2 regions of the Stenotrophomonas sp. Steno-Z10-BAI genome follow, and region 1 is predicted to be linked to the other one. Evidence: predicted binding sites of a transcription regulator. Region 1 holds the regulator's gene; the other holds the start of a gene.
What was found. Region 1 encodes FliA, which starts transcription of late flagellar genes. Its sites were predicted from a motif close to TAAAGTTTNNCNNNCNNNGGCCGATAA; they were not measured.

Region 1 (8,698 bases):
CCTGACCCTGTTGCAGGCCATGGCGGCGTTGGGGGTGGGCATCTCCATCGATGACTTCGGTACCGGCTACTCCAGCCTGTTGTATCTCAAGCGCCTGCCCGCCACCGAGATCAAGATCGACCATGCGTTCGTGCGCGACCTGGAAAACAGCTCCGAGGATGTGGTGATCGTTTCGGCGATCGTGGCCCTGGGGCATGCGCTGGACATGGATATCGTCGCCGAGGGGGTCGAGACCGTCGGTCAGCGCGCCTACCTGGAACGGTTGGGCTGCGATTACCTGCAGGGCTATCTGCTGGGCAGACCGGTAGACGCCCAGCGCTTCATGCAGCTGCATGATCTGCCCCGCCCACGGGTGGAAGTGGCGGCGGGCTGGAAGGCGCAGGCGCGGCCAGGGGCCTCGGCCGGGTGATGCAGGGTCAGTGAGGGAGTGCCGGCCGCTGGCCGGCTCCTCGAAGACCAGCGGGCGTCGCCTTGAGCCGGCCAGCGACCGGCACTACCTTGGCTCGCGGCTCACGGAACGGTTCTTGCACGGACCCGGGTATCTCCTCCCGTGTCGTGCCCTGATGTCCGAGAACGAACAAGCCGGCGAAAAGACCGAATTACCCACCGAAAAACGCCTGCGCGATGCCCGGGAACAGGGCAACATCCCGCGCTCGCGGGAGCTGGCGACGGCGGCCGTGTTCGGTGCCGGCGTGCTGGCGCTGATGGCGTTCTCCGGCACCATCGCCCGCAACGCCAAGACCTGGATGCAGTTCGCGCTCAGCCCCGAGCCGGGCCTGCGCCTGCATCCCCAGGCGCTGTTCGGCCACTTCGGCGAGCTGCTGCTGCGCCTGCTGCTGGGCATGTGGCCGCTCGTGGTGATCTGCCTGTTGGCCAGTTTCCTGTCGCCGGTGGTGATGGGCGGGCTGCGCTGGTCGAACAAGTCGCTGATGCCCGATTTCAAGCGGCTCAGCCCGATGGCCGGCATGAAGCGCCTCTACGGGCCTGAGGCGATCGCCGAGTTCACCAAGTCGCTGCTGCGCATCGCCTTCGTCGGCACCGCGGCGGGGCTGGTGGTGTGGCACGGCGTGCGGCCGCTGCGCGACCTGCTCAACCAGCCCCTGGAAGCGGCGATGGTGCAGGGCCTGGGCTTCACCCTGAAGCTGATGCTGGCCACCGGCGGCGCGATGATGCTGCTGGCCGCCATCGATGCGCCGTACCAGCGCTGGAACTGGATGCGCAAGCTGAAGATGACCCGTGAAGAGCTGCGCCGGGAAATGAAGGAAAGCGAGGGCAGCCCCGAGGTCAAGGGCCGTATCCGCCAGCTGCAGCAGCAGATGTCCAACCGCCGGATGATGGAAGCGGTGCCCACGGCCGATGTCGTGGTGGTCAACCCCACCCACTACGCGGTCGCCCTGAAGTACGAAGGCGGAAAGATGGGCGCGCCTACCGTGGTCGCCCTGGGCGTGGATGAAACCGCCCTGCGCATCCGTGAAGTGGCCGACGGCAACAAGGTCGCCATCGTCTCCGCCCCGCCTTTGGCACGCGCCTTGTATCGGGAAGGTCAACTTGGAAAGGAAATTCCCGTGAGACTGTATTCGGCCGTGGCCCAGGTGCTCTCCTACGTCTACCAGCTGCGCAGCTGGGGGACCGGCCCGATGCCGGCGGCACCGAGCATCGATATCGATGAATTCGGCAAGGGAGGCCGCCCATGAGCGCGCAACCTGCCGGGATGAACGTGCGCCGCGCGCTGGACATGATCCGCCACGGGCTGGGTGCCCCGCTGATCGTGCTGGCCCTGCTGGCCATGGTGGTGGTGCCGCTGGCACCGCCGGTGCTCGATGCACTGTTCACCTTCAACATCGCCATCTCGCTGATGGTGCTGCTGGCGGTGGTCTACGTGAAGCGCCCGCTGGACTTCACCATCTTCCCGATCGTGCTGCTGGTCACCACGATGCTGCGGCTGGCCTTGAACGTGGCCTCCACCCGCGTGATCCTGCTCAACGGCCAGAACGGCCACGAAGCAGCCGGCAAGGTGATCGCCTCGTTCGGTGAGTTCGTGATCGGCGGCAACTACGCGGTCGGCATCGTGGTGTTCGCGATCCTGACCATCATCAATTTCGTGGTGATCACCAAGGGTGCCGGGCGCGTCTCCGAAGTGACCGCACGCTTCATCCTCGATGCCATGCCCGGCAAGCAGATGGCGATCGACGCCGATCTCAACGCCGGTTTGCTGACGCGTGAAGAGGCCAAGGCCCGTCGTGAGGAGGTCCGCGAGGAAGCCGACTTCTACGGTGCGATGGACGGTGCCAGCAAGTTCATCCGCGGCGATGCGATCGCCGGCATCCTGATCCTGTTCATCAACCTGGTCGGTGGCCTGGCGGTCGGCGTGCTCCAGCACGGCATGCCGTTTGGTGATGCCGCCGCGACCTACACCCTGCTCTCCATCGGTGACGGCCTGGTCGCCCAGCTCCCGGCGCTGCTGGTGTCCTCGGCGGTCGCCATGCTGGTCACCCGCGCCTCGCGCTCGCAGGACATGGCCCAGGCCATGATGGGCCAGGTGTTCGGCCAGTACCGCGCGCTGACCATCGCCGCCGCGATTCTGGCGGTGGTCGGCCTGGTGCCGGGCATGCCCAACGTCGCCTTCTTGACGCTGGCCGCGATCCTCTTCTTCATCGCCTGGAAGGCCTGGAAGAAGAGCACGGCCGAAGCCCGCGCCGCCGAATCTCCCGCCGCCAACCGTTCCGATACCCTCGGCCTGCCCGGCGCGGCGCCCTCGCCCACCGCCGAGCTGACCTGGGATGAGCTGCGCCCGGTCGATCCGCTCGGCCTGGAAGTCGGCTACCGTTTGATTCCGCTGGTGGACAAGAACCAGGGCGGCGAGCTGATGGCGCGGATCAAGGGCGTGCGCCGCAAGCTCACCCACGACATCGGCTTCCTGATTCCCTCCGTGCATATCCGCGACAACCTGGAACTGCCGGCCACCGCGTATCGCCTGCTGATCCACGGCGTGCCGGTGGCCACCGCCGAGATCCACCCCGACCGCGAACTCGCGTTGGACCCGGGCAGCGCCCTGGGCACGCTGGAGGGCATCGCCGGCAAGGATCCTGCCTTCGGGCTGGATGCGACCTGGATCCAGCCACACCAGCGTGCCAATGCCGAATCGATGGGCTACACCGTGGTCGACCCGGCCACCGTGGTCGCCACCCATCTGTCGCACCTGATCCGCGAGCACGCCCCGGAGCTGCTTGGCCATGAAGAAGTGCAGCAGTTGCTGGCCAACCTGGCCAAGAGCGCGCCGAAGCTGGTCGAAGATCTGACACCCAAGTCGCTGCCGCTGTCGGCCGTGGTGCGCGTGCTGCAGAACCTGCTGATCGAACGCATTCCGATCCGCCAGCTGCGCAAGATCGTTGAATCGCTGGTGGAAAGCGCGCCGACCAGCCAGGACCCGGCCGTGCTCACCGCTGCCGTGCGCAATGCGCTGGGCCGTTTCATCGTGCAGGAGATCGCCGGGATGTCGCCGGAGCTGCCGGTCTTCACCCTCAACCCGCAACTGGAACGCGTCTTGCAGGAGTCCACACAGGGCAACGGCGCCGCGCTGGAACCCGGACTCGCCGAGCGACTGCATCAAAGCCTGGCCGAATGTGTCGGCAAGCAGGAAGCGAAGAACGAGCCGGCGGTCGTGCTGGTGCCCGGCCCGGTACGTGCCGCGCTGGCACGGCTGGTACGCCACAGCGTCCCCTCGCTGTCCGTACTCGCATACAGCGAGGTGCCCGAGGACAAACGGTTGAAGCTGGTCGGCACGATCAGTTGAGCCGGACACCCGACGGCACCGCGACAGAAAACAGACACCTCATTCGATTTCACCGCAGCAGGAAATAAAGGGACTCCCTGACCGTGCAGACCACCGACAACCAGCGTTTCCCTTCCACCACTCCGCCGCCCCAGTCCCGGTACCACAGCATGAAAATCAAACGCTTCGTCGCCTCCGATATGCGCTCGGCCATGAACCTGGTGCGCAAGGAACACGGGCCGGACGCAGTGATCCTGTCCAACCGCCGGATCGCCGAAGGTGTCGAAATCGTGGCGGCGGCCAACTACGACGAAAGCGCCGTGCAGCGTGCGCTGGAAGCGGCCCGCAAGGACGTCGCGCCGCCGGCACCGCGCCCGCGCAGCGCCGCCGATGCCGTGATTGCCGCGGTGACCCGCCGCAAGGCCCCGGTCGCCACGCCCGAGCCGGTGGCCGCAACCACCTCGGCCGTGGCCGCACTGGCCCGCGCCGCCGTCGGCGCGACCGGTCGCACCCTGGATACCGCCAACGAAATCGTGCCGCCGCCGGGCAGCGACGGTTTCGCTGCCACCCTGGCCCGCGCCAGCGTCAGCCCTGCCGTCAATGAACCGTCGCTGCCGGAGCAGATCTTCGCGCCGTTCAACGTCGAGCAGGCCGCGGCCGCCTCGCCTGCCGCACCGGTAGACGCCGTCGCCGCACCCGCCCCGATCAACCGCGCCCGCTTCGTGATCGATCCGCCGCTGGAGGAGTCGGACGAGACCTTGCTGCCGGTCGCCGCTGCGCTCGCGCCCTTGCCGATCGTCGCTGCTGCCCTGCCGCCGGCCCTCCCGCTGCCGATCGCCGAGACCATCATCGCCGCCGCCAATGAACCGGCACCGGTCGTGGCCAGCGTGCCGGAACTGACGGTCATCCAGCGCGATGACGAAGAAATCCGCCAGCTGCGCCATGAAGTGGCCGGCATGCGCCATGTCATCGAGCGCGAGATGCACCGCTTCACCGATGAGCGCCTGCGCGGCTCGCCGGTGCGCGCCGCCGCACTGGACCTGATGGACGAATACGGCTTCGACGCCGGCATCAGCCGCGACGTGGCCATGCAGATTCCGCTGGATACCGAGGCCCACCGTGGCCGCGGCCTGATGCTCGGCCTGCTCTCCAAGAAGCTGCCGATCGCCCCGGTCGATCCGCTGGAAGCCGGCGGCGTGATCGCCCTGGTCGGCCCCACCGGCGCCGGCAAGACCACCACCATCGCCAAGCTGGCCTCGCGTTTCGCCGAGGCGCATGCCGCCCGCGATGTCGCCCTGGTCACCACCGATACCGGCCGCATCGGCGCCCGCGAGCAGCTGTACGGCTTCGGCCGCCAGCTCGGCATCGCCGTCCACGAGGCCAGCAGCGGCAGCGATCTGAACCAGCTGCTGGAACGCCTGAAGGACTACAAGCTGGTCCTGATCGACACCGCCGGCCTGGGCCCGCGCGACCGCGCCCTGGCGGCCCAGCTGCAGTGGCTGCGTGCCGCCGAGCAGATCCGCACCCTGCTGGTGCTGCCGGCCAACACCAGCTTCGGCGACATGGACGAGGTGGTCCGCCGCTTCAGCGCCGCCAACCCGCAGGGCGTGGTGCTGAGCAAGCTGGACGAAACCGGCCGCTTCGGTACCGCCCTGTCGGTGGCCGTGGATCACCGCCTGCCGATCACCTGGGTCACCGATGGCCAGGACGTTCCTGAAGACCTGCACCGTGCCAGTGCGGCCAATCTTGTACTTCGCCTTGAAGATTTGCGCCGCGCGGCCGATATGCCCTGCAACCCGGAGTTGAACCATGCCGTCGCGTGAGTACGCCAAGCTGACCAAGACCTTCCCGTTGTCGGCTACCCGAAGCCAGCCGCTGGGCCCGGTCCGCACCATCGCCGTCACCGGCGGCAAGGGCGGCGTGGGCAAAACGAACGTTTCGGCCAATCTGGCCGTGGCGCTGGCGGACATGGGCAAGCGCACGCTGCTGCTGGATGCCGACCTCGGCCTGGCCAACATCGACGTGATCCTCGGCCTGCAGCCGAAGGTGACCCTGGCCGACCTCGTCGCCGGGCGCTGCACGCTGGAAGAAGTGATCATGGAAGGCCCTGGCGGCGTGCTGGTGGTCCCGGCCGCCTCCGGCCGCCGCCACATGGCCGAGCTGCAGCCGGCCGAGCACGTCGGCCTGGTCAACGTGTTCTCCGAGCTCGAGCGCGAGCTGGACATCATGATCGTGGATACCGCCGCCGGCATCAACGATGGCGTGCTGACCTTCTGCCAGGCCGCACAGGACACCGTGGTGGTGGTCTGCGATGAGCCGGCCTCGATCACCGACGCCTACGCGCTGATCAAGGTCCTCTCGCGCGAGCGCGGCGTGGACCGGATCCAGGTGGTGGCCAACATGGTGCGCGACCCGAACGAAGGCCGCGTGCTGTACGAAAAGCTGAGCCGCGTCTGCGAGAAGTTCCTCGCCGATGTCTCGCTGAACTACCTGGGCTGCGTGCCGCAGGATGACTGGCTGCGCCTGTCGGTGCAGCGCCAGCAGCCGGTGGTGAAGGCCTACCCGTCCAGCCCGGCCGCCCTGGCGCTGACCGAGATCGCGCGCCGCACCGCCCGCTGGCAGGCCCCGACCGAGCCGCGTGGCGGGGTCGAATTCTTCCTGGAACGCATCCTCAAGCAACGCGGGGTGACGGTATGAAGGGCGCAGCACAATACAAAGAGGTCCAGCGGACCGCGGCCAACGAGTGCATTGCCCAGCACTCGGATCTTGTCCGCCGCATCGCCCACCATCTGGCGGCACGTTTGCCAGCCAGCGTGGAGGTCGACGACCTGATCCAGGCCGGCATGATGGGCCTGATCGAGGCCTCGCGCAGCTACGACGCCGACCAGGGCGCCTCGTTCGAAACCTACGCCTCGATCCGCATCCGCGGTTCGATGATCGATGAAATCCGCCGTGGCGACTGGGTGCCGCGCTCGGTGCACCGCCGCGCCCGCGATGCCGCCGCGACCATCCGTCGCCTGGAGCAGAGCACCGGCCGTGCCGCCAGCGCCACGGAAGTGGCCGCCGCGATGGACATGCCGCTGCCGGATTACCTGCGCCTGATGGAAGACGCCTCGCGGGGCCAGGTGCTGAGCCTGGAATCGCGGATCGAGGACCAGGGCGAACTGGACACCGTCGCCCAGGGCGGCCCGACCCCGCAGCAGGTGCTGGAGCGCGGCGAGTTCGGGCGTGAGCTGGGCAACGCGATCGGCCTGCTGCCCGAGCGCGAACAGCTGGTGCTGTCGCTGTACTACGAGCAGGAACTGAACCTGAAAGAGATCGGCGCCGTGTTGGGTGTCAGCGAATCGCGCGTGTGCCAGATCCATGGCCAGGCCGTGCTGCGCCTGCGGGGCCGGCTGAAGATCTTCGAGGCGGCAGACGCCGGCCTCGAGAACCATTGAAATCGAGGAAAGTGCTTTGAACAAGAACATGCGTATCCTGATCGTCGACGACTTCTCGACCATGCGTCGTATCGTCAAGAACCTGCTGGGCGATCTGGGCTTCACCAATACGGCCGAAGCCGAGGACGGGCATGCCGCGCTGGCGTTGTTGCAGAGCCAGCCGTTCGATTTCGTGGTCACCGACTGGAACATGCCGGTCATGACCGGCATCGACCTGCTCAAGGCCGTGCGTGCCGACGCCAAGCTCAAGACGCTGCCGGTGCTGATGGTGACCGCGGAAGCCAAGCGCGAGCAGATCATTGAAGCGGCGCAGGCCGGCGTGAACGGGTACATCATCAAGCCGTTCACCGCCCAGACCCTGGAAGAAAAGCTCGGCAAGATCTTCGAACGCCTGGCGGCGAGCGCCTGATGGAAACCCTGAGCGACAAATCCGCGCTGGTGCAGCGCCTGCAGGATGCCCTGGCCGCGCTGGAAAGCGGTGACGAAGCCGGTTGGCGCCGGGAAATCGACGCCCTCGCCGCGCTGCGCACGCAGCCGATGATGGCCGGCCTGAACCGCCTGGCCCGCGAGCTCGGCCAGGCCTTGGGCGAGCTGCCCAGCCTGCCCAGCGAAGCCGGCGAGCTGGATGACGCCTGCGCGCGCCTGGACCACGTGGTGGCGATGACCGAACAGGCCACCCACCGCACGCTGGACCTGGCCGAAGAATGTCGCTCGCTCACCGAACAGCTGCGCGCCAACGGGTTGACGCCCGACCAGGGCCAGCAACTGGACCGGATCCGCCACAACCTCACCGAAATCGCGCTGACCCAGAGCTACCAGGACCTGACCGGGCAGATCATCCGCCGCGTGGTCGGGATCGTGCGTCGCGTGCATGAGGGCTTCGGTGCGCTCGGCCTGCCCCCGCAGGAAGACGAGAACAAGCGCGACAACAACGGCCTGGCCGGCCCGGCCCTGAAGGGCCTGGATCGCCATGCGGTGTCACAGAACGACGCCGACGACCTGCTCTCGGACCTGGGACTGTAACGATCATGAGTGCTGTGCCAGACGATATCGCTGCCGACTTCATCCTCGAGGCCCAGGAAATCCTGGATCGCCTCGGCGAACAGCTGGTGTCGCTGGAGCAGGCGCCCCAGGATGCCGACCAGCTCAACGCCGTGTTCCGTGGCTTCCACACGCTCAAGGGCGGTGCCGGCTTCCTCGGCATCCAGGCGATGGTCGAGCTGTGCCACGCCGCCGAGGAAACCCTCGGCATGGCCCGCTCCGGCCAGGCCACGCTGCAGGCCCACCACTTCGATGCGGCCCAGCAATCGCTGGATTACCTGCAGTCGATGCTGGATTCGGTCTCGGCCGGGACCGAGCCGGGCTACGCCCCGCCGGAGCTGATCGCCCAGTTCGACGTCAGCGGGCCGGCCACGCCGGCGCCGGCGGCCGCCACCACGGCCAGCGGCGGCGAGATGATCACCGATGATGAGTTCGAGGCGCTGCT
Region 2 (8,698 bases), on a different contig from region 1:
AGTCCTTCTTCCACAGCGTGTAGCCGAGCATCGCCACCAGCAGCACGAGCACCAGCGGGCGCACCGCATCCTTGGGCAGCAGGCTGACCGCCGTGGCCCCGGCGAAGGAGAACACGAAGGCCGTGCCGGCCGCGAACAATACCGGCCGCCACGGGAAGCGCACATTGCGCGCGTAGCGGAACGCGGCGGCGGCCGTGCCGAACATCGAGCTGAACTTGTTGGTGCCGAACAGCATCGCCGGCGTGTGCTGCGGCAGGACCGTGAACAACCCGGGCAACTGCACCAGCCCACCGCCGCCGACGGCGGCATCCACCAGGCCGGCGATGAAGGCGATCGCCACCAACCACAACAGTTCAGGGGGAACCAGCTCAAGCACGGCGGCACATCGCGGCAGAAGGCGCGCCAGCATACGCCCGGTCATCGCGCGACAATACCCCCATGACCACCGCCCTCTCCGATCCCTGTCCCTGCGGCCACCCACTGGCCTACACCGCCTGCTGCGGCCTCTACCACGCCGGCACACCCGCGCCGGATGCCGAAGCGCTGATGCGCTCGCGCTACAGCGCCTACGTGCGCCACCTGGCCGCGTACCTGCTGGCCAGCTGGCACCCGTCCACGCGCCCGGCCGAGCTGTCGCTGGACGAAGCACCCGGCCAGCGCACCCAGTGGCTGGGGCTGACGATCCACGCACATACCCGCTCAGATGCCGACCACGCCCAGGTCCGCTTCACCGCGCGCTACAAGGTCGGCGGCGGCAGTGCGGTGAAAATGCTCGAACACAGCCGCTTCGTCCGCGAAGACGGCCGCTGGTTCTATCTCGACGCGTTGCCCTGAGCCAGCGCGGTGGCGCGCACCGGCACGGTGCCCTGCTGCCCAAGCGCACGCACACAGTTGCGGCCGGCGTCCTTGGCTGCATACAGGGCCTGGTCGGCGGCCTTGAGCACTGCCTGCGGGCTGTCGGCGACCCGGCTGTCGGCCACGCCGATGCTCACCGTCACCTGCACCACCTCGCCACTGCCACCGCGTCCACGCTGCAGCTGCCCCACCGCATCGTCGCGGCTGCGCGCGGCCCGGTCACGCAGATGCATGCGGACGCCTTCGATCCTGGCGCGGATTTCCTCCACCGACGCCACGCAGGCCGGGGCAGGGCGATCCAGGAACACCAGCGCGAACTCTTCGCCGCCGTAGCGGAATGCGCGGCCACCGCCCCCGATCTCGGACAGGCGCGCGGCCACCAGCTTGAGCACGTCATCGCCGGCATCGTGGCCGTGGGTATCGTTGAAGCGCTTGAAGTGATCCACGTCCACCATGGCGATGGTGTAGGTGGCCCCGACCCGCTGCAGGCATTCATTGAACGCGCGGCGGCCGGGCAATCCGGTGAGTTCATCGCGGAAGGCCATGTGGAAGGCTTCCTGCAGCATCGCCGAGATGACCAGCAACAGCGCCATGCAGCTGACGGCGGGCAGCAGGGCCGGTGAGACGAACACCCGTGGCAGCATCCACCACAGGCAGAGCAGGGCGATCAGCAGGGCGGTGTGCAGCGGCCGGGGCTGGCGCCAGGCCTGTACCGCCAGCGCGGCCGTCGTCACCGCGAACAACAGCGCAGGCAGCTGGGCCAGCGCATTCCAGCCACTCGGCAGCCACGGCAGGTGGCGGTCCGACAACAAGGCATGCATGCCGACCGGGCCTTGTGCGGCCATCAGCAGGAAAATGCCGAGGGCCGTCCCGCTGACCACGCCACGCAGCAACAGGTCCTGGCGCAGCCGTCCGCGTTCGGGCCACAGCCCATGCAGCAGGAACAGCAGTGGCAGCCACCACGACACCGCGTGGAAGATCAGTGGGGTCAGCGCCGAAACAACGCCATCGCGCAGGAACGTGCCGACCACACCATGCAGCAGGGCGAACGCCGAGGCGATGGCCAGCATCAGGCACAGCGCCCGGACGCGGTTGTAGATCAGCGCCAGGCCGACACCCAGGCAGGCCAGCACCATCGGCAGCAGGCGATGCACCGAACTGCCGGCTTCCGCCGCGGGGGTGGCGGCCCACAATCCCAGCGCCACCAGTACTGCAGGCAGCACGAACAGATAGTGACTGGGCTGGCGTAGCAGATGCGTCCGCAAGAAGGGGTCCACGTGGTGGCCGGCGCGCCGTGGCTGCAGCGTGCAAACCGGACTACACAGGCGATGGGTCTTCCCCGGTAGCGGCCTGCGCGTATTCAACTTGAGCAATGTCACCGAATCGATGCGGTGCCATGACGTGGCACTCACCCCGGCTGGTCGATCCTCACCGCAATGAATACCGCCGTCGCTGCCGCACTACCGCACACTGCCGCCCCGCCATCGCCGCTGGCCGTCCGCTACGCCACCGTGCGTGCACGCACGCTCGCGCTGGCCGCACCGCTCAGTGCCGAAGATGCCATGGTCCAGAGCATGCCCGACGCCAGCCCGGCGAAATGGCACCTGGCCCATACCACGTGGTTCTTCGAGCGCTTCGTGCTGGCGACGCGCCCCGGCTACGCGCCGATCGATGCGGACTGGCACTACCTGTTCAACAGCTACTACCAGAGCATTGGCCCGGCCCATGCACGCCCACAGCGCGGCCTGCTCTCGCGCCCGACGCTGGACGAGGTGCTGCACTTCCGCGCGGAGATCGATCAGCGCGTGCTCGCCGCACTGCAGGCCGGCAATCTGAGCGAGCAGGCCCAGCATCAGCTTCTGCTCGGCCTGCACCATGAGCAGCAGCACCAGGAACTGCTGCTGACCGATATCAAGCACGCGTTCTGGTCCAACCCGCTGCAGCCGGCCTATCGCGCGGATCTTGTCGCGGCGCCGGCCCGTGCGCTGCCGCTGCGGTGGCTCAGCAGTCCCGAACAGATCGTGGAGATCGGCGCGCCGGTCTGGCCCACCCGCCCCACGTTCGCCTATGACAACGAATCGCCGGTCCACCGCGCCTTGGTGCCCGCGCATGCGCTGGCCAACCGCCCGGTCAGCAATGAGGAGTACCGCCAGTTCGTGCAGGCCGGTGGTTACCGCGAGCCGCGCTGGTGGATGAGCGAAGGCTGGACGCTGTGCCAGGAACAGCAGTGGCAGCACCCGCTGTACTGGGATGACGCGCTGGCGCGCGAGTTCACCCTCGGCGGCTGGCGTGCGCTCGACCCCCACGCACCGGTCTGTCATCTCAGCTATTTCGAAGCCGACGCCTACGCGCGTTGGTGCGACGCCCGCCTGCCCACGGAGTTCGAGTGGGAAGCGGCGACGGCCGGCCGCGCCCTGCGTGGTCGCTTTGCCGACGCCGATGCGCTGCACCCGGGCGGCGCGGAGGAGGAGGGCGACATCGTCCAGCTGTTCGGCGATGTCTGGGAATGGACCAGCAGCGCCTATGGGCCGTATCCAGGCTTCCGCACCTTCCCGGGCAACCTCGGCGAGTACAACGGCAAATTCATGTGCGGGCAGTGGGTGCTGCGCGGGGGCAGCTGCGCCACCCCGGCAGATCACCTGCGCGCCAGCTACCGCAATTTCTTCGCGCCGTCGGCCCGGTGGCAGTTCGCCGGCCTGCGCCTGGCCCGGGACGCCGCATGAGTTCGGTCCGTGATGCACTCCAAGCGCTGACCGATCTGCAGCCGGATAGGGACCAGATCACCGCCGACATCCTGCGTGGCCTGTCCTCCACACCGCGGCAGCTGCCCTCCAAGTACTTCTACGATGCGCAGGGCTCGGCGCTGTTCGAGCAGATCACCCAGCAGCCGGAGTACTACCCGACCCGCACCGAGCTGCAGCTGCTGCAGGACTGCGCGCGTGACATTGCCAAGGTGGTCGGCCCACGGCTGCATGTGGTCGAGCTCGGCAGTGGCAGCGGGCGCAAGACCGAACTGCTGCTGCATGCGCTGCGGGACCCGGTCGCCTACACCCCGATCGAAATCTCCCGCGCTGCGTTGCTGGACAGCATCACCCGGCTCGCGCCCTCGCTGCCAGAGATCGAAATGCTGCCGGTCTGCGCGGATTTCACCCAGCCGGTGCAGTTGCCATCGCCGCAGCGCGATCCGGCCCGCCACCTGGTGTTCTTCCCCGGCTCGACCCTGGGCAACTTCGCCCATGACGACGCCATCGCACTGTTGAAGGCGATGCGCCAGACCATGGGCCCGGATGGCATGGCCCTGATCGGCATCGACCTGCACAAGGACGCGGCGCTGATCGAAGCGGCGTACAACGATGCCGCCGGGGTCACCGCCGAGTTCACCCTCAATCTGCTGCGCCGGCTCAACCGCGACATCGGCAGCGATTTCGATCTGGAGGGCTTCCGCCACCGCGCCCGCTACAGCGTGCCGCGCCTGCGCATCGAAACCGAGCTGATCAGCCAGCGCGACCAGCGCGTGCAGCTGGATGGGCAGAGCTTCGATTTCGCCGAAGGCGAAGCGATGACCGTGGAGTACAGCCACAAATACACCGATGCGGTGTTCGCCCGGATGGCCGCGGATGCCGGGCTGCAGGTGACGGCGCACTGGAACGCGACCGATCCCGCCTTCGGCCTGCGCCTGCTGCAGCCGGCCTGACCTGCGCGGCATTGCCGCTATGATGCAGGTCCACTGGCTGCAAGGATTCCGCCAATGCGATGGTCGCCCCTGTTGTTGTCCGGGCTGTGGCTCGGCGTACCCTCGCTCGCGGTCGCCGCGCCGGACGCCTTCTCCACGTGCCTGGTCACCCTCAAGGCCCAGGCCGGCAAGCAGGGCATCCCGGCTGAGCGTTTCGACGTGCTCACCGCCGGGCTGACCCCCGATCCCAGCGTGCTGCCGCTGCTGGATGCGCAGCCGGAGTTCACCACCCCGTTGTGGGACTACCTGGCCGCGCTGGTGGATACCCAGCGCGTCGATGACGGGCGCGCCCGTCTGATCGAGCACCGTGATCTGCTGGCCCGTGTTTCGGCCGAGTACGGCGTCGATCCGGCCACCATCGTCGCGGTCTGGGGCGTAGAGAGCGATTACGGGCGCGTGTTCGGCAAGCGCCCGCTGCTGCAGTCGCTGGCCACGCTCTCCTGCGAAGGCCGCCGCCAGCCCTTTTTCCGCGGTGAACTGCTGGCCCTGATCAAGCTGATCGATGCCGGCGACCTGCGCGCCGAGGGCCTGACCGGCTCGTGGGCCGGCGCCTTCGGCCACACCCAGTTCATGCCGTCTACCTATGCGCGTATCGCGGTGGATGGTGACGGTGATGGTCGTCGCGATCTGGTCGCCTCCATTCCCGATGCGCTGGCCTCCACCGCCAACTATCTGAAGAAGGCCGGCTGGCGCACCGGGCAGCCGTGGGGCATCGAGGTGAAGATCCCGGCCGGCTTCAACACCGCCCAAGCCGGCCGCACCCAGCGCAAGCCATTGGCCGACTGGCGCGCGCTGGGCATCGTGCCGGTTGCCGGCGGAACGCTGGCGCCGGCCGGGCTGCCCGCCGACAGCACTGCCGCATTGCTGCTCCCGACCGGTGCCAAGGGCCCGGCGTGGCTGGTGTTCCGCAACTACGACGCGATCTACGCCTACAACGCCGCCGAGAGCTACGCCCTGGCGATCGCCACCCTCGCCGATCGCATGCGGGGTGGCCCGGGTATCGTCGCCGCCTGGCCAACCGATGATCCTGGCATCGGCCGTACCGAACGCCGAGAGCTGCAGACCCTGTTGCTGGCCCGCGGCCACGACATCGGTACGGCGGACGGCATGATCGGTACCGCCACCCGCCGCGCCATCCAGGCCGAGCAGCAGCGCCTGGGCTGGGCCCCCGCCGATGGCCGTGCCGGCCAGCGCATCCTCACCGCCCTGCGCGGTGCTCCTCCTTCTTCCACACCGACCATGCCCGCATCCACCGTGTTCACCCTGCCGCCCAACCATGCCCAATACGTCCAGTCGCCGGCCGCGCCGCGCGCTGCCCTGCCCAAGGTGCCCGGACTCAGCCTGGCCGACATCCAGGGCTTCCCCGCGTGGAGGGTCGAGACCCCGTTCGCCACCGCTGCGATCAGCGTGTTCGGTGGCCAGCTGCTGTCCTATGTGCCCAAGGGCGGGCAGGACGTGATGTGGCTCTCGCCGAGCGCCCAGCCGCTGCCGACCCCGATCCGTGGCGGCAGCCCCGTGTGCTGGCCGTATTTCGGCCGCCAGGGGCAGGGCAGTGACGTCCCTTCGCATGGCTTCGTCCGCAACGTGCCATGGACCCTGCAGCAGGCCCGTCGCGAGGCCGATGGGACCATGGTGCTGACCCTGGCCCCGCCGGTGCTGGAGAACCTGGATCTGCGCCTGCGCATGGAACTGCGGATCGGCCGCACCCTGGAACAGCGCCTGATCACTGAGAACACCGGCCGCCAGCCGGTCGCCTTCACCCAGGCCCTGCACAACTACTTCCATGTCAGCGATGCGATGCAGGTCAGCGTGGAAGGCCTGGATGGCCTGTCCTACCTGGACAAGTTCGAGAACTACGCGACCCCGCGCCAGCAGCAGGGCGACTGGAGCCTGCGCGACCCGCGCGATCCCGGCCGCAGCGACCGCATCTATACCCAGGCCGGTGGCCGCTATCTGCTCAAGGACCCGGGCCTGAAGCGCCGCATCGAGATCACCACGAGCGGCAGCCGCTCGCTGGTCGCGTGGAACCCGGGCGAGGCGGGCGCCAGCAAGATGGCCGATGTCGGGGCCGGCTGGCGCAACTATGTGTGCCTGGAGGCGGCCAATGCCGGCCCGGATGTGGTGACCCTGGCGCCGGGTGCGCAGCACGTGTTGCAGCAGACGCTGGCGGTTCGCCCGCTATGAGTACGGTTCCGCCCCCGGCCCGGATCGACGAGAGTGCCGGGAATCCTTATCGCGCGCCCAGCACCGCCATGCACGAGGCCATGATCGACGCCCAGATCGATGCGGCCGTGGCGGTGCATGACCGCCATCCGCTGCTGGCGAAGGCGGTGGGCGACAACTTCGCGTTGTATGCCCGTCGCTGGCATCTGGATGACGCCGGTGGCCGCTGGCCGCGCCCGTGGCACTGGCCGGCCGTCCTGTTTGGCTTCCACTGGCTCATGTACCGGCGCATGTACCTGGTGGCATTGGCGGTGCTGATCGCCGATTTCGCCATTGGCATGGCGATGGTCCTGCTGGACCTGGCGGTGGGCGGCGTCGTGTTATCGCTGGGTGTGCAGCTCTCGCTGGGCATCTTCGGCAATGCGCTGTACCGCTGGCATTGCCGCCGCATGGTGGCGCGGGCGCAGGCCCGTTTTACCGGGCAGCCGGAGCGGATCAACGCGGAACTGGTGCGCCGCGGGGGGACCAGCCGGCTCGCGCTGGGTGTGGGCCTGGCGCTGTTCGTCGTGCTGCGGGTAGTTGAAGGCGCGTGACCCGTCAGTGGGCGACCGGGCGCGGTCGCAACGCCACCAGGCAGATGCCGCCGGCCACCAGCCCCCAGAAAGCCGAGCCGATCCCGGCCAGCGACAGGCCCGAGGCGGTGACCAGGAAGGTCACCAGGGCCGCCTCGCGATCGGCCTCCTCACGCAGGGCCATCGCCAGGCTGTTGGCGATGGTGCCGAACAGCGCGATCCCGGCCACGCAGGCCACCAGCTCCTTGGGGAAGGCGGCGAACACGGCCGCCACCGTCGCCCCGAACAGCCCGACCACGATATAGAAGGCGCCCGCGGCTACGGCTGCGGTGTAACGCCGCGCCGGATCCTCGTGTGCTTCGCGCCCCATGCAGATCGCCGCCGTGATTGCGGCCAGATTGAGCCCAAAGGCACCGAAGGGGGCGAGCAGCGTATTGACCACCCCGATCCAGCCGATCACCGGCGATACCGGCGTGTCGTAGCCGGAGGCGCGGATCACCGCCACGCCCGGGATGTTCTGCGAGGCCATGGTCACCACGAACAGGGGCAGAGCGATGCCGAACACCGCCGACCACGACAGCGTTGGCCAGGTGAACACCGGCGTGGCCAGCTCCAGCCGCACGTCCTGCATATGAAGCAGGCCCTGACCGGCCGCCACCATGACACCGACAAGCAGCGTGGCGATCACCGCATAGCGCGGGAACAGCCGTCGCCCGATCAGCCAGGTGGCGAACATCGCCAATGCCATGCCCAGCTGGGTGCCCATCGAGACGAACACATCCAGACCGAAGCGCAGCAGTACGCCAGCAAGCATGCCCGCGGCCAGCGCCATCGGCACACGCTTCATCAACTTCGCGAAGATCCCCGAGAAGCCGGCGAGCATGCCCAGCACCGCGGCAAGGACGAACGCACCGATCGCATCGCTGTAGCCGACCGCGCCCGCACCCACCACGAGCATTGCCGCACCCGGCGTGGACCATGCAGTGACGACCGGCATCCGATAGCGCAGTGACAGACCAATACAGGTCACGCCCATGCCAAGGCCCAACGCCCACATCCACGAGGCGATCTGCGCCTGGTCGGCGCCAACCGCGCGTGCGGCCTGGAACACGATCACCGCCGAACTGGCGAAGCCCACCAATACCGTAATGAAGCCCGCCATCACCGCAGGCAGGGAGAGATCGCGCCACAACGAACGTTTGCCTACCGCGGACATCGCATGCATTCCTGATGACTGGAGATGCATTGTTAGCAAGCCACCGGCAGCACGCGCAACGCGCGTGCTGCCGCGCTTGTTGATGAGCAGCACGTATGGATGACGCGTTGATGAAAAAGATCGACGAAAACGCTTGACGAATTTTCAGAAGTCTTTAGT

Region 2: a site for FliA is predicted at 2,198-2,224, ahead of AC06E9_RS16960 (GGDEF domain-containing protein). Genes of this name have one in related genera too.

What each region holds. Positions count from the first base shown of each region.
Region 1 is NZ_JBWJOZ010000002.1:735,596-744,293, forward strand. Features, by position in the region: gene AC06E9_RS08115 (putative bifunctional diguanylate cyclase/phosphodiesterase) at 1-409, shown strand, start outside; gene flhB (flagellar biosynthesis protein FlhB) at 564-1,694, shown strand; gene flhA (flagellar biosynthesis protein FlhA) at 1,691-3,793, shown strand; gene flhF (flagellar biosynthesis protein FlhF) at 3,943-5,595, shown strand; gene AC06E9_RS08135 (MinD/ParA family ATP-binding protein) at 5,582-6,469, shown strand; gene AC06E9_RS08140 (RNA polymerase sigma factor FliA) at 6,466-7,212, shown strand; gene cheY (chemotaxis response regulator CheY) at 7,229-7,621, shown strand; gene AC06E9_RS08150 (protein phosphatase CheZ) at 7,621-8,235, shown strand; gene AC06E9_RS08155 (chemotaxis protein CheA) at 8,241-8,698, shown strand, end outside.
Region 2 is NZ_JBWJOZ010000008.1:294-8,991, reverse strand. Features, by position in the region: gene AC06E9_RS16970 (sulfite exporter TauE/SafE family protein) at 1-376, opposite strand, end outside; gene AC06E9_RS16965 (YchJ family metal-binding protein) at 439-834, shown strand; gene AC06E9_RS16960 (GGDEF domain-containing protein) at 813-2,120, opposite strand; gene egtB (ergothioneine biosynthesis protein EgtB) at 2,292-3,578, shown strand; gene egtD (L-histidine N(alpha)-methyltransferase) at 3,575-4,549, shown strand; gene AC06E9_RS16945 (lytic murein transglycosylase) at 4,604-6,772, shown strand; gene AC06E9_RS16940 (DUF2628 domain-containing protein) at 6,769-7,344, shown strand; gene AC06E9_RS16935 (benzoate/H(+) symporter BenE family transporter) at 7,349-8,539, opposite strand.